Regions from separate parts of the Candidatus Pelagibacter sp. HIMB1542 genome, predicted to be linked through region 1. Evidence: riboswitches for the same ligand, from Rfam matches in the RefSeq annotation. Region 1 holds a riboswitch; the other holds the start of a gene.
What was found. Region 1 has a riboswitch for S-adenosylmethionine ahead of ACTTBI_RS04030 (homocysteine S-methyltransferase family protein). Riboswitches for the same ligand answer to the same signal wherever they lie in the genome.
Positions count from the first base shown of each region.

Region 2: it holds a riboswitch for S-adenosylmethionine, as region 1 does, so the genes downstream of both, ACTTBI_RS02485 (O-acetylhomoserine aminocarboxypropyltransferase/cysteine synthase family protein) here and ACTTBI_RS04030 (homocysteine S-methyltransferase family protein) in region 1, are expected to answer to the same signal.

Region 1 is NZ_JBNAJB010000001.1:727,330-734,226, forward strand. Features, by position in the region: gene msrP (protein-methionine-sulfoxide reductase catalytic subunit MsrP) at 1-78, shown strand, start outside; gene ACTTBI_RS04000 (sulfite oxidase heme-binding subunit YedZ) at 78-662, shown strand; gene ACTTBI_RS04005 (DUF1244 domain-containing protein) at 655-900, shown strand; gene ACTTBI_RS04010 (YqaA family protein) at 922-1,338, shown strand; gene ACTTBI_RS04015 (molybdenum cofactor synthesis domain-containing protein) at 1,319-1,819, opposite strand; gene ACTTBI_RS04020 (sulfite exporter TauE/SafE family protein) at 1,835-2,581, shown strand; gene ACTTBI_RS04025 (putative 2OG-Fe(II) oxygenase) at 2,618-3,208, shown strand; SAM riboswitch class V at 3,300-3,362, shown strand; gene ACTTBI_RS04030 (homocysteine S-methyltransferase family protein) at 3,370-4,275, shown strand; gene ACTTBI_RS04035 (DMT family transporter) at 4,268-5,149, opposite strand; gene ACTTBI_RS04040 (YbaK/EbsC family protein) at 5,146-5,628, opposite strand; gene glnA (type I glutamate--ammonia ligase) at 5,769-6,897, shown strand, end outside.
Region 2 is NZ_JBNAJB010000001.1:455,877-462,773, reverse strand. Features, by position in the region: gene ACTTBI_RS02520 (DMT family transporter) at 1-309, opposite strand, end outside; gene ACTTBI_RS02515 (AEC family transporter) at 326-1,228, opposite strand; gene ACTTBI_RS02510 (homoserine dehydrogenase) at 1,228-2,520, opposite strand; gene ACTTBI_RS02505 (hypothetical protein) at 2,517-2,741, opposite strand; gene argC (N-acetyl-gamma-glutamyl-phosphate reductase) at 2,738-3,760, opposite strand; gene rpsI (30S ribosomal protein S9) at 3,794-4,231, opposite strand; gene rplM (50S ribosomal protein L13) at 4,233-4,691, opposite strand; SAM riboswitch class V at 4,834-4,900, shown strand; gene ACTTBI_RS02485 (O-acetylhomoserine aminocarboxypropyltransferase/cysteine synthase family protein) at 4,903-6,231, shown strand; gene ACTTBI_RS02480 (COX15/CtaA family protein) at 6,259-6,897, opposite strand, start outside.

The DNA.
Region 1 (6,897 bases):
AAAACGCTCATGTTTAATGGTTATGGAGATGAAGTTGCAAATTTATATACAGGGATGGATCTAAAAAAATATTTTTAATGAGAAAATATTTTAAACCAGGTGTATTTATTTTAAGTACAATTCCTTTTTTATTAATTTTTTACAAAATATACTTCAATAAACTTGGGCCAGAACCTGTAAAAGAAATTACTCATTTTACTGGAGAGTGGACTTTAATATTTATCTGTCTAACATTAAGTATGACGCCACTTAAAAGGCTAACTAATTTAAATATTTGGATAAGTTTTAGAAGAATGTTGGGATTGTTTGTTTTTTTTTATGCATCTCTTCATCTCCTTACTTACGTAGGTATAGATTATAGATTTAATTTACAGCCGATAATTAATGATGTTCTGAAAAAAAAATACATCTTTATTGGATTTGCAGCATGGGTATTACTACTTCCATTGGCAATTACATCTTCTCAAATGATGATGAAGTTGCTTAAAAACAATTGGAAAAAATTACACAGATTAATTTACGTAATAGCGATATTTGGAGCTCTTCATTATATATGGTTATCTAAAACAATTTTTTTTAGACCACTAGTATATTTGGTAATAATACTTGTTTTACTTGCTTTAAGAATTAAAATTAAAAATAGGAACGTAAATTATGGATGATAATCTAAAAAAAGAAATTCAATCTGCTACACTTGAAAGATTAATGAGACATTTAGATGAAAGAAAAGATGTTCAAAACATTGATTTAATGAATTTAGCTGGATTTTGCAGAAATTGTTTGTCTAGATGGTATAGAGAAGAAGCTGAAAAAAAAGGAGTAGAAATATCTGATCCTGATGCAAGACAGCATATTTATGGAATGCCCTACTCTGAATGGAAAGAAAAATACCAGAAGTAACTTTCTATTCAATTCTAGTTAATGTTTACCTATTTAAGTCTATTTATTGTTTCATTTTTAGCTGCAACAATACTTCCTTTTTCATCTGAGGCTATATTAGCAACTTATCTGTTATCAGAAACTTATAACAAATTTTTGTTAGTATTTTTTGCAAGTTTTGGAAATATTTTAGGATCTATCTTCAATTGGTTTCTAGGAATTTATTTCTTGAAATTTCAAGATAAAAAATGGTTTCCTTTTACTAACACACAAATTGATAGATCATCCAGGTGGTTTATAAAGTATGGTAAATGGTCTTTGTTATTTGCTTGGGTACCAATTATTGGTGACCCTATTACTTTTATTGCTGGAACGATGAGAATTAAATTTTTAATTTTTTTATTGCTTGTGAGTTTTGGAAAAATAATGAGATATTTTTTTATTTCTCTTTTAGTCTAGGAAACAATTCAACAAAATTACAAGGTTTATGATTAATATCTAATTGATGTTTAAGGATACCGTCCCAAGCATCTGTTACTCCGCCTGAGGATCCTGGTAAGGCAAATATGTATTTACCATTTGATAGAACTGCACAAGCTCTAGATTGAATTGAAGACGTACCAACTGTTTTTAAACTAATAGTCCTAAAAACTTCGCCAAATCCTGGAATATGTTTATCTGCTATTTCATCAACAGCTTCGGGTGTAATATCTCTCCCAGTTAAACCTGTGCCACCAGTTGTAATGATAACATCAATATCTTTATGATTAATCCAGTCTTTTAGAATTTTAACTATATCTGCTTTATTGTCTTTACAAATTTTTCTGTCAATTAATTGATGATTGGCCTCTTTAATTTTTTCAACCAAGATCGCACCAGATTTATCGTTATCAATTGTTCTTGTATCTGTTACAGTTAGTAAAGCTATATTTACAATCATAAATAAATTTTTTTAATGATTATACTTACAATATTTTTTTTTATAACTGCAGTATTATATTCAAGTATAGGATTTGGTGGTGGCTCTACTTATCTTGCACTACTTTTAATTTGGGATGTCCCTTACTATATTTTTCCAATTTTAGCTTTGATTTGTAATATTATTGTAGTTTCAGGAAATTCTATAAATTTTTTAAAATCAAAGAATATTAATTTTAATTTACTTTATCCTTATTTAATAGGTTCTGTACCTTTTGCTTTTATAGGAGCATCGATCTCTATTGAAAAAAATTTATTTGAAATCTTGCTTTTCTTCATTTTAATATTAGCTGGAGTTTTTTTACTTATTGAAAGCAAATCATTTAACAAACAAAAAATTATAACAAAAAAAATACCCCTAGTTTTATCAATATTAATAGGATCAATAATTGGTTTTATATCTGGTTTGGTTGGAATTGGTGGTGGGATATTTTTAAGTCCTATTTTATTTTTGATGAAAGCAGGATTTCCAAAGCATATAACAAGTACTGCGTCCTTATTTATTTTAGTAAATTCAATTTTTGGTATAGGTGGTCAATTAACAAAGGATATAGTCTTTAACGAATTTTTAAATTACTGGCCACTATTTATTGCTGTCTTAATTGGTGGTCAAATTGGAAGTTTTTTAAATATAAAATTCCTATCTAACAAAATATTAGCTCTAATGACTGCATGCTTAGTAATTTTTGTTGCTATAAGAATGGGCATAACACTTATAGCTTAAGTTGAATTAATTATTTTTTGATATATTTAATCTCTCATGAAAAATTTTAAACCATTTGGACCTTCAATAGGAAAATCTAAAATTTCTAAAAAATTTTTAGAAAAACTTAACAAGGAAGTTGATACAAAAATCTTCTCAAAATCAAATGATTATAGTTCAAAATTAGCAAGTCAAATTAGAAAAGAAGTTCAAATTTCTAAAAGTTTTATAAAAAAAAATTTAGAAAAAGAATTAATAAAAAATATTAAAATTTTTCTAACTAAAGAACATATTAAAAAAATTAAAGAAATTAGAATTTTAAACCTGTGGGTCGTTAGCCAATATAAAAATGAGTATAATCCTATACATTATCATGAAGGCGACTTATCGGGTGTTGGTTATTTAAAAATTCCAAAACATATGACAAAAAATAAAAATGTTAAAAATAAAAAAATAAAAACCAATGGAACAATTGATTTTATAAATGGACAAAAAGCTTTTCTTTCAAAAAGTATTTTTAATTTGATACCAAAAACAGGCGATCTTTTAATATTTCCAAACTACTTAATGCATACAGCCTACCCCTTTAATATTGAAGAAGAAAGAAGATCGTTTTCTTTCAATGCTAAAATAATTTTTAATAAATAATTTACAAACTTTAATAATATTATATAAACGTAATTGCCGATTTGATCCTATTGCGGGCATAAACTGCTAAAATGGAAATTCCCAATAGATCTAATTAGCAAGGTAGTTGAACTATATTGTGCACCTGCATGTAGCTTAAGCACTAAAAAAGTGAGGATAAGATGGATAAAAATTTTTTTAAAACAACAAAAATTTTAGATGGTGGAATGGGTCAAGAATTATTGGCCAGAGGTATGGAGCCCAAGGGAACTTTGTGGAGTGCAAATGCTTTAATTGAGGAAAAATACCACGACTTAATACTTAATATTCATAATGATTTTATTAAATCTGGAGCTGATGTAATTGTAACTACAACTTTTACAACGAGAAGAAAAAGATTGAGAGAAAATGGAATAGAAGATCAATTTAAATTCTTAAATCAGAAAGCCTGTGAAATTGCACAAAAAGCTAAATTAAATAATCCACGCATTAAGATTGCAGGAGGACTCCCGCCTCAAGATTTGACATATGAAGAAGACAAGAGAAGTGAAAAAGAAATCACAAAGGATCATTCGGAATTAGCTGAATTACTAAACCCCTCAGTAGATTTTTTCTATTTTGATGTCTGGAGCAGTATCAAAGAAATTAGATGTGGAATAGAAGCTATTAAGAAATTTAATAAACCGTACTTAGTTGGGGTTCATATTTCTGAAGGAAACTCTTTACCAAGTGGAGAAAAAATTTCTGAAATTAATTCAATAATTACTGAAAATTGCCTAGGAGTAATTCTAGCATGTGTTTCGCCTGAAAATTATGAGAATAATTTAGATGAAATTCAAAAACTTAATGTTCCATTTGGTTTCAAATTAAATGGATTTATCACAACTAAACCAACAGGTGGTTATACTTCTCAGTATAAAGAAAATGATGGATCGAACCCCAATAGTTTTTTAGGTCAAAGAAAAGATTTAGATCCTGAAAAAATATCAATTTTTGCAAAAAAATTTAAAGAAAATGGAGCCACTATTCTTGGAGGATGTTGTGAAACTCGGCCTTCACATATAGAGGCAATAAAAAACATTATTTAAATTTTGTACCTTTTCTTACAAAATAGATACCTATAATAACTGCTATCAATGAAATTATAACTTTAGTAGTAACCAATTCTTTTAAAAAGATATAACTTAAAATGGTACCAAATATTGGAATTAAATAAGATACTTGAGATTGAAAAATTAAACCATTGTTAATTAAAATTCTAAATCTCAATAACCAAGCAATTCCAGTAGATATCAACCCAAGATAAATAACTGAAATAGTAGAATCTAATCTTGGAACAGTTTTCCAAGGTTGTTCAATCAAACATACTAAAGGTAATAATATAATAGTAGCCCAAATCAAAATTGAACTGGTTACATTTTCATTTTTTTTCTTACTTATTTTTAATGTTAAAAGACCTCCAATTACATAACAAGTAGCACCTAACAAAATTAATAATGCTGAAGTAAAGTTATTTTCATTAATTAATAAATTATCTGAAAATAAATAAACTATTCCTGAAAATCCAATTAGAACTCCTGTGGTTCTAATTAAATTAAATTTTTCATTTTTGGTGTAAAAATGTCCTAGCACTACTGAGCTAAGTGAAGTTGATGACATTAAAATTGCTGCTAAGTTACTTTGAACAGATTTAACTCCATATGCTATTAAAAAAAATGGAGCTACTAAATTTATAAATCCAATCATTGCAAACCAATACCAATCTTTTGAAAATGCCTCGATTTTAATTTCTTTGTAAAAGCAAAGTATTAAAACTGGAATTGAACCAAAAAAAACTCTTAGAAATGCAATTGTAACAGGACCAAATGAATAGGTTGCAATTTTAATATTAAAAAAAGCAGATGCCCAAATCAACGCTAACAACGTTAATAAACTATAATCAATTAGTTTTGGTTCTCTCATTCAATAATATCTTCTGGTGATCCGTTTGTTATTTCAATTAACTTATTATAATTTATTTTGAAAACAGCATTTGGATGTCCAGCTGCTCCAAATATATCTGGGAATCTCTCTAGACTTTTATCAATAAAGATTTTACATTGCTTTAAGTGACCTACTGGTGACACTCCACCAATTGTATATCCTGTATTCTCTTTAACAGCTTTTGGGGATGCCATGGACACGTCTTTTTCATTGAGAATTTTTTTTAACTTATTTAATGAGCAACGCTTGTCTCCGGATACCAAGCTTAATATATAGTTGTCACCTGCCCTAAAAAGTAAACTTTTAACAATAGCACCAACATTGCAACCCAAAGCTGTAGCAGCATCATTGGCTGTTCTTGCTGTTTTTTCTAAGACGATAACATTTAAATTTTGATCGAATGTTTTAAGAGCTTTTTCTGCCCTTTTTACCGGTTCTTTATTTGGTATTGATTCCATTGAATTTATAAAATTTCCTAATTTGATTGAGTAGATACACTACTTATGTAAAAAATGCATAGGTGTTATTTATTAAATAAGCATTATTTTTTAACTTTTTTTTGCTAATTAGGCTCCATCGAAATTACATAGGAGACAAAATGAGTGCAGAAAACGTTTTAAAATTTATTAAAGAGAAAGAAGCAGAATTTGTAGATCTAAGATTTACTGATCCAAGAGGAAAACTTCAACATTTAACTATGGATGCATCAATAGTAGATGCTGACATGCTTAATGAAGGAGTGTTTTTTGATGGTTCATCTATTGCTGGATGGAAAGCAATTAACGAATCTGACATGATTTTAAAACCTGATACTGCAAGAATGTTCATGGATCCTTTCACGTCTCATAATACTGTAGTTTTGTTCTGTGATATTTTAGATGCAATCAAAAAAGATCCTTACGAAAGAGATCCAAGAGGAGTTGCAAAAAAAGCAGAGGAATATTTAAAATCATCAGGTATTGGTGATAAAGCGTTTTTTGGACCTGAGCCAGAATTTTTTGTTTTTGATGATGTAAGAATTAAAAATGATATGAATGAAAGTGGATTTAAAATAGATAGTAAAGAAGGTCCATATAATTCAGGTAAAGAATATGAAAATGGAAATTTGGGTCATAGACCTCAAATCAAAGGAGGTTATTTTCCTGTGCCACCTGTTGATAGTGAGCAAGATATGCGTGGTGAATATTTAAAAAACTTAAAAGAAGTTGGTATCAAAGTTGAAAAACACCACCATGAAGTTGCTCCAAGTCAACATGAACTTGGTATGTATTTTGGAACTTTGGTTGACCAAGCAGATAACGTTCAACTTTATAAGTATGTAGTTCAAATGGTAACACATTCATTTGGGAAAACTGCAACCTTCATGCCAAAACCAGTTGCAGGTGATAATGGTTCAGGTATGCATATTCACCAATCTATTTGGAAAGGTGATACTCCTGTATTTTCAGGTGAAGCATATGCAGGACTTTCAGAAACTGCATTACACTATATTGGTGGAATTTTAAAACATGCTAAAGCGATTAATGCTTTTGCTAACTCTACAACAAATAGTTACAAAAGATTAATCCCTGGTTTTGAAGCTCCAGTATTATTAGCTTACTCTGCAAGAAACAGATCGGCATCATGTAGAATTCCAATTACTTTAAGTAAAAAAGGTGCAAGATGTGAAATTAGATTTCCAGATGCAGCAGGTAATCCTTACCTAACGTTTGCAGCAATGTTAATGG
Region 2 (6,897 bases), 270 kb from region 1:
GACACAAATTGGTGCTACAAATGCTAAAGTTAAAGCTTTAGGGAGTGAAATTTCAGAAATCGCATAAAAGAATAAATACGTAGAAAAAACAAATATCAAACCTCTTATTAGTTGAAGAGCCGGTTTTTTAGTCCAAACTAATGACTGTCTATAAAATATAAGCATTAAAGACAGAGTAAAAACAACGGTAAAAAAATATCTAGCCCATGTTATTTGTAAAACATCCATTGATGAGCTTAAATATTTAGCAAACGCATCCATAACAGGGACAATCATCCAAGCAGATGCATTTAAAATTATAGCCTTCACAACTAAAAGATATATCTTAATAGAAGTATTTTAAAGCAAAGAATACAACTATTGGAACTGTAATAAATGACATTAATGTAGAAACAACAATAGTGCTAGCGATGTTATCTACTATTTCTTTTGGTGAGTACATTGATCCAATTAAATAATTTAAAATAGCACTTGGCATAGCAGATTGAATTAAAATTACACCTGCACCAAATCCAGAAAGATCGAAAAAAATTATAATTAAAAAACCAATCACGGGTCCAATGATTACTCTTCCAATAGAGGCAATTATTGAATTAGTGAAAGAAAAAATTTTTAATTTTGTTAATGCAATTCCTAACGACATTAATATTAAAACAATTGCTGTATATGTTAACAATTCAGTTAAATTAATAATTGCCTTGGGCATCTCCAAGTCAAAATAAATAAAAGTAACTGAAAATATAATTGCGTAAAAAGGTGGATTTTTAATTAAAATATTAAAGTCAAATTTTCTGTCGGCTAGAAACACTCCTAATGTAAAGTGAAGTAAAATTATAAGAGAAGATATTGATGCAGCTATTCCTAAACCTTGTGAACCATAAGCAAAAAGACAAATAGGAATACCCATATTTCCATTATTAGGAAGAAGAAATACTGGGATTTCTCTAATGATATCTTTAGTTTTTAATAGATATAAAATAATTATGCCTGTTAAACCAAAACCAGCAATAGCAATTAAATAATAAATAAAATAACTGGTATATTGTTCAAATGTTATACCTGTAGAAGTAATAGAATATATAACCATTGCAGGTGTACCAACATTTGAGGCAAAAGTAGTTATAAAGGAATTATCAAAATCTGGTTTTTTCTTACCAAGGTAATACCCAATCCCAACAACAAAAAAAACAGGAAATAATACTTCAATAAGTTTGAAATATATTTCCATTAATCAAGCAATCTAATTAACGTAGGTGATTTTAAGATATTCTTATTTTTTTTAAATATAGATAAACAGCTATTACAATTTAATTCTGTGGTTTTATGAGTAACTATTACGATGGTAGCTTTATTATTTTTTTTATCTGGGGTTTGGATTAATCTTTTGACAGAAATTTTATATTTAGCTAAACGATTGGTTATTTGAGATAAAACGCCTGGTTTATCTTTAACTTCAAATCTTAAATATAAAGAATTAACATAATTATTTACGTTGTAAGTCTTTAAAGTTTTAAGCTTATTTACACTTACACCAAATGGCTTTTTAATGTTTCCTCTTAAAATAGATAATAAGTCAGATAATAAAGATGATGAAGTGGGACCTGGTCCAGCACCCTCCCCTTGTAATACACTTTCTCCTACTGGTTTGCCATTAAGGATTACAGCATTCATTACTCCATTTACATTACCAATATATGATTTTTTACTTACAAGACATGGATGAACAGTTTCAAAAAGTTGATTATTTTTAAGTTCAGAGATACCCAGTAGTTTAATTCTTAAATCTAATTGATTTGCAATTTTAATATCTTTTAAATCAATCTTTTCTATTCCTTCCATTAAACATTTTTTATTTGATATTTTACTATTAAAAGCCAAAGCGGATAAAATTCTCACTTTTGCAAATGCATCAAAACCATTTAAATCTAATTTTGGATTTCCTGGTTCGGCATATCCAAGCATTTGAGCTTTTTTCAAAACATCAGCAAAATTTTGCTCAGAATTTTCCATCTCTGACAATATATAATTTGAAGTACCGTTTAAAATTCCATAAACTTTAGATAATTTATTTGTAGCTAATCCCTCTTTAATAGATCTCAATATCGGTATCCCGCCAGCAACAGATGCTTCGAATTCTAAATTGACATTATTTTTTTCAGCTAGTTTTGCTAAATTATTTCCATGTTTTGAAATTAAAGCTTTATTTGGAGTTATTACATGGATTTTATTCTTTAACGCAGTTTCAACTAATTTTTTAGAAACCCCATCTGATTGTCCAATTACTTCAAATAATATATCAACTTTTTCTTTTTTAAAAATTTCAAATGGGTTTTTGTAAAAAATTTTTCTATTAATTTTATATTTTCTTTTTTTATTTATATTTTTTGCAGAAATAGCTACTACATGAACTCTTTTTCCTGTTTTAAGTTCAATATCTTTTTTTTTAACAATTAGTTCATTAAATAAATAATTACCAACTTGACCAAGTCCAACAATTGCAACATTCACTATATTATTCATTTGCTTATATCTGGATATTTACTTTTTTTAGTATAGTCATCTATATAAATCTCATATTCTTCTAATGTCATTTTTGTTATATCGTCTGACTTTTTAAGTATTTCAGTTATTTTTTTTTGATTTTTTTTATTTTCAGCAGGATGTTCTGTCCAATACTGAGAATCTTTATTTAAAGAGCAATTACATAAAAAAATTAGAAAAATAATTAACAAATATTTCATTTTAAAGCAGTTCTTTCAGGAAAATTAAATTTATTATTTAAATTTTGAACAGCCTGACCTGCTCCACCTTTGATTAAATTATCTATTGCAGAAATAATGATTATTTTGTTTTTATATTTTGATTTACACACTGTGATAAAGCAATTGTTTGTATTGATAACATCATTTGTACTCAAAAGTTTATCAGAATCTAATATTTTAACAAAATTTTCTCCCTTATAAGACATCTCAAGTGTTTTGATGATTTTTGATTGATTAACATTTTTTTCTAAATCTAAATAAATTGTACTTAATATGCCTCTAAACATTGGAGATAAATGTGGAGTAAAACTAAATTGAAAATTTTTATTTGTAAATTTACTTAAAAATTGATGAATTTCAGAATTGTGTCTATGAAAACCGACACCATAAGCACTTAAAGATTCGTATAAATTCTTGTCTTTATATTTTTTATGAACTCCTCTACCGGCACCAGAATATCCAGATTTTGAATCAATAATTATATTGTCTAATTTAACTAATTTTTTTTTAATTAGCGGAACAAGAGGTAATAATATTGATGTTGGATAACATCCTGGACATGAAATAATATTGTGATTTTTTAATTCATCACGATTTATTTCTGGTAAACAATAAATGCTTTTCTTCTGTAGTTTTGGAGCTCGATGTTTTTGTTTATACCATTTTAAATAATCATTAGCTTTTTTTAATCTAAAATCTGCCGCTAAATCAATTAGAGTAATATTATCATTAAGTTTTTTTGCTATATCTTGAGCCTCACCATTTGGTAGAGCTGTAAAGACAACATCAATACCATTTAATAATTTAGGATTAAATTTTACAATTTTAGGTAATTTTTTTTTTGATAGAGATTTGTCATAATAAGAAATATTTTTTCCAACAGACGAATTTCCACATAGATATTTAATATTAATATATTTGTGGTTAATTAATAACTTGATTAATTGAACACCAATATATCCTGTAGATCCGGCAACTAATGCATTAAGCTTAGGCATTTTTTATTATAGCAGTTTAAATTGTAAAAAAAATTATCTTTTAGAAAACTGGAAGCTTCTTCTAGCTTTTCTTCTACCAGGTTTTTTTCTCTCAACAGCTCTAGAATCTCTGGTTGTAAGCTTTTCAGTTTTCAATGTTGTTTTTAAATTTTCATCAAAGAGAACCAAAGCTTTAGAAATACCATGAACCATTGCTCCAGCTTGACCTGTAGGTCCGCCACCTTTTACACTACATCTAACATCATAATCTGTAGCTTGATTTATAATTTCAAAAGGTCTTGTAATTTGCATTTTGTGAATTTCATCAGCAAAATATTCATTATATAATTTGCCATTAACATAAATTTTACCAGAACCTTTTTTTAACCAAACTTTTGCTATTGAAGTTTTTCTTCTACCTGTCGCGTACTTACTATCTTTAAAATCTAATTTTAACTTAGGAGTTTTTGTGTTTGATTGTACGTTTTCCATATTAATTTCTTGCAATGTTTTTATTGTTTAGTTTATCTAATTCTATAACTTTTGGGTTTTGTGCAGCATGAGGATGCTCACTTCCAGAATAAATTTTTAATTTTGTTAGTTGTTTTCTACCCAAAACACCACCAGGCAACATTCTTTTAACTGCTAATTTCAAAGTTTCTCCAGGTTTTTTTTCATGAAGTTTTTCTGGTGTGGTAACTTTAATTCCACCTGGATGTCCTGTGTGTCTATAATACTTTTTGTTTTGAAACTTCTTACCAGTAAATTTTGCTTGTTCGATATTTTTTACTACAACAAAATCTCCATCATCCATGTGAGGTGTATAAGTAGTCTTATTTTTGCCTCTAATAATATTAGATACAACAGTCGCTAATCTTCCAACAACTGCATTTTTTGCGTCAATCTCGTACCAATATGATGTGACTTGATCTTTTTTTGTAAATTTTGTCATTGTGCGTGGATTAATACTATTAAATTATTCAAAGTCAATTTTATATTTAGCTTGTAAAACATAACTAATATGCTATTTATCACTTGCCGATTTGATCCTATTGCGGGCATAAAACTGCTAAAATGGAATTTTCATAAAATTTTAAATCGGTAGGCATTTGAACTGTATTGTGCGCCTTGCATAAAGCAAAAGCACTAAAAAAGGAGTAAAAATGAGTACAAAAAGAAATAATCCAGAAACTATTGCGATACATGGTGGAGACTACAGAAGTGATCCGGCTACAAATTCAGTAGCAGTTCCAATTTATAGAACAACCTCGTATCAATTTAATAACACTGAACATGCAGCTAATTTATTTGCGTTAAAAGAGTTTGGAAACATCTATACACGAATAATGAATCCAACTAACGATGTGTTGGAAAAGAGAATCGCTGCGCTTGAAGGTGGTCTTGCAAGTTTAACTGTAGCATCTGGGCAAACCGCTTCTACTTTTGCAATATTAAACGTTGCTCAAGCTGGAGATAATATTGTTAGTTCAACAGATCTTTATGGTGGAACAGTTTCTTTATTTACGCATACTTTAAGTAAGCTTGGTATAGAAGTAAGATATGCAGATCCTTCAGATCCAAAAAACTTTGAAAAAGCAATAGATGATAAAACTAGAGCTTTTTATGGAGAAACATTACCAAATCCATATTTAAGAGTTTTTCCAATTAAAGAAGTTTCAGATATTGGTAGAAAATATAACATTCCATTAATCTTAGATAACACTGCTGCCCCTGTAATTTGTAAACCAATTGAACATGGTGCTGCTGTGGTTGTTTATTCTTTAACAAAATATATAGCAGGTCATGGAACAGTAGTTGGGGGTGCACTAGTAGATGGTGGAAATTTTGATTGGACAGCAGATCCAAAAAGACAGCCACTATTTAATGAACCTGATGCAAGTTATGGAGGAGTTGTTTGGGGTAAAGCTGTGCCCGAATTAACAGGTGCAAATGTTGCTTTTGCAGTTAGAGCAAGAGTAACCCTATTAAGAGATTTAGGATCAGCTCTTTCTCCCGATAATGCATTTGGTGTTATACAAGGACTTGAAACAGTTGCTTTAAGAATGAAACAACACTGTGATAATGCTGCAAAAGTGGTTGAGTACTTAAAAAATCATAAAGCTGTTGAGAGAGTAATTTATTCCACTGAACATAATGAAGAGATATCAAGTCGAGCAAAAAAATATCTTAAAAATGGTAATGGTGCTTTAGTTGGTATTGAATTAGCTGGTGGTATCGAAGCTGGTAAAAAATTCATTGAGGCTTTAAAAATGTTTTACCACGTTGCAAATATAGGTGACGCTAGAAGTTTAGCAATACACCCAGCAACAACTACTCACAGTCAATTAAATGAGGATGAATTAGCTGCTTCAGGTGTAACCCCTGGATATGTTAGACTTTGTATTGGTTTGGAACATATAGATGATATCATCGATGATTTAGATCAAGCTTTAGACAAATCATCAAAAGGTAATTTAAAAGCAGTTAGTTAATTTTATTTATATGTCTACAAATAGAAATTAATTAATCTGTCTTTTGTATTTTGAAATAAATAAAAAATACAAAGTTGAAAGTATTATCAAAATAGAATTTATCTGGTGTAAAGATGCAAATAACATTTTTACTCCAGATAAAATAGTTATCACACCAAGAAAAATTTGAAATGCCAAAGTCAAACCAATTACAGTGATAGGTTTGTATAATTTTTTGTTTCCAGTGTTAATTACCTTAAAGAGGATTAAGGCATAAATGACTATAATTAAGTATGCTAAATTTCTATGTATAAATTGAACAATAGAAGGATTATCAAAAACTTTCAAATTCAAAAACTCTTTAAAACTACTATCATCAGGAAAATAATTAACTCCCATCAATGGCCAGGTGTTATAGATTTTACCAGCATCCATACCAGATACAAAAGCACCTATAATTAGTTGGAAAAATAATAAAACTAAAAAAATTTTTGCTATAAAAAGATTAATTGAAATTGTTTGATTTGAAGAGGATGATAACTTTAAAAATTGCCAATATACAATTGATAAAATTATAAAAGCTGTAACTAAATGTGTTGCTAGTCTATAATGGCTAACATCAATTCTTTCAACTAATCCACTTGATACCATGTACCAACCTAAAAATCCTTGAAAACAAACCAGTAA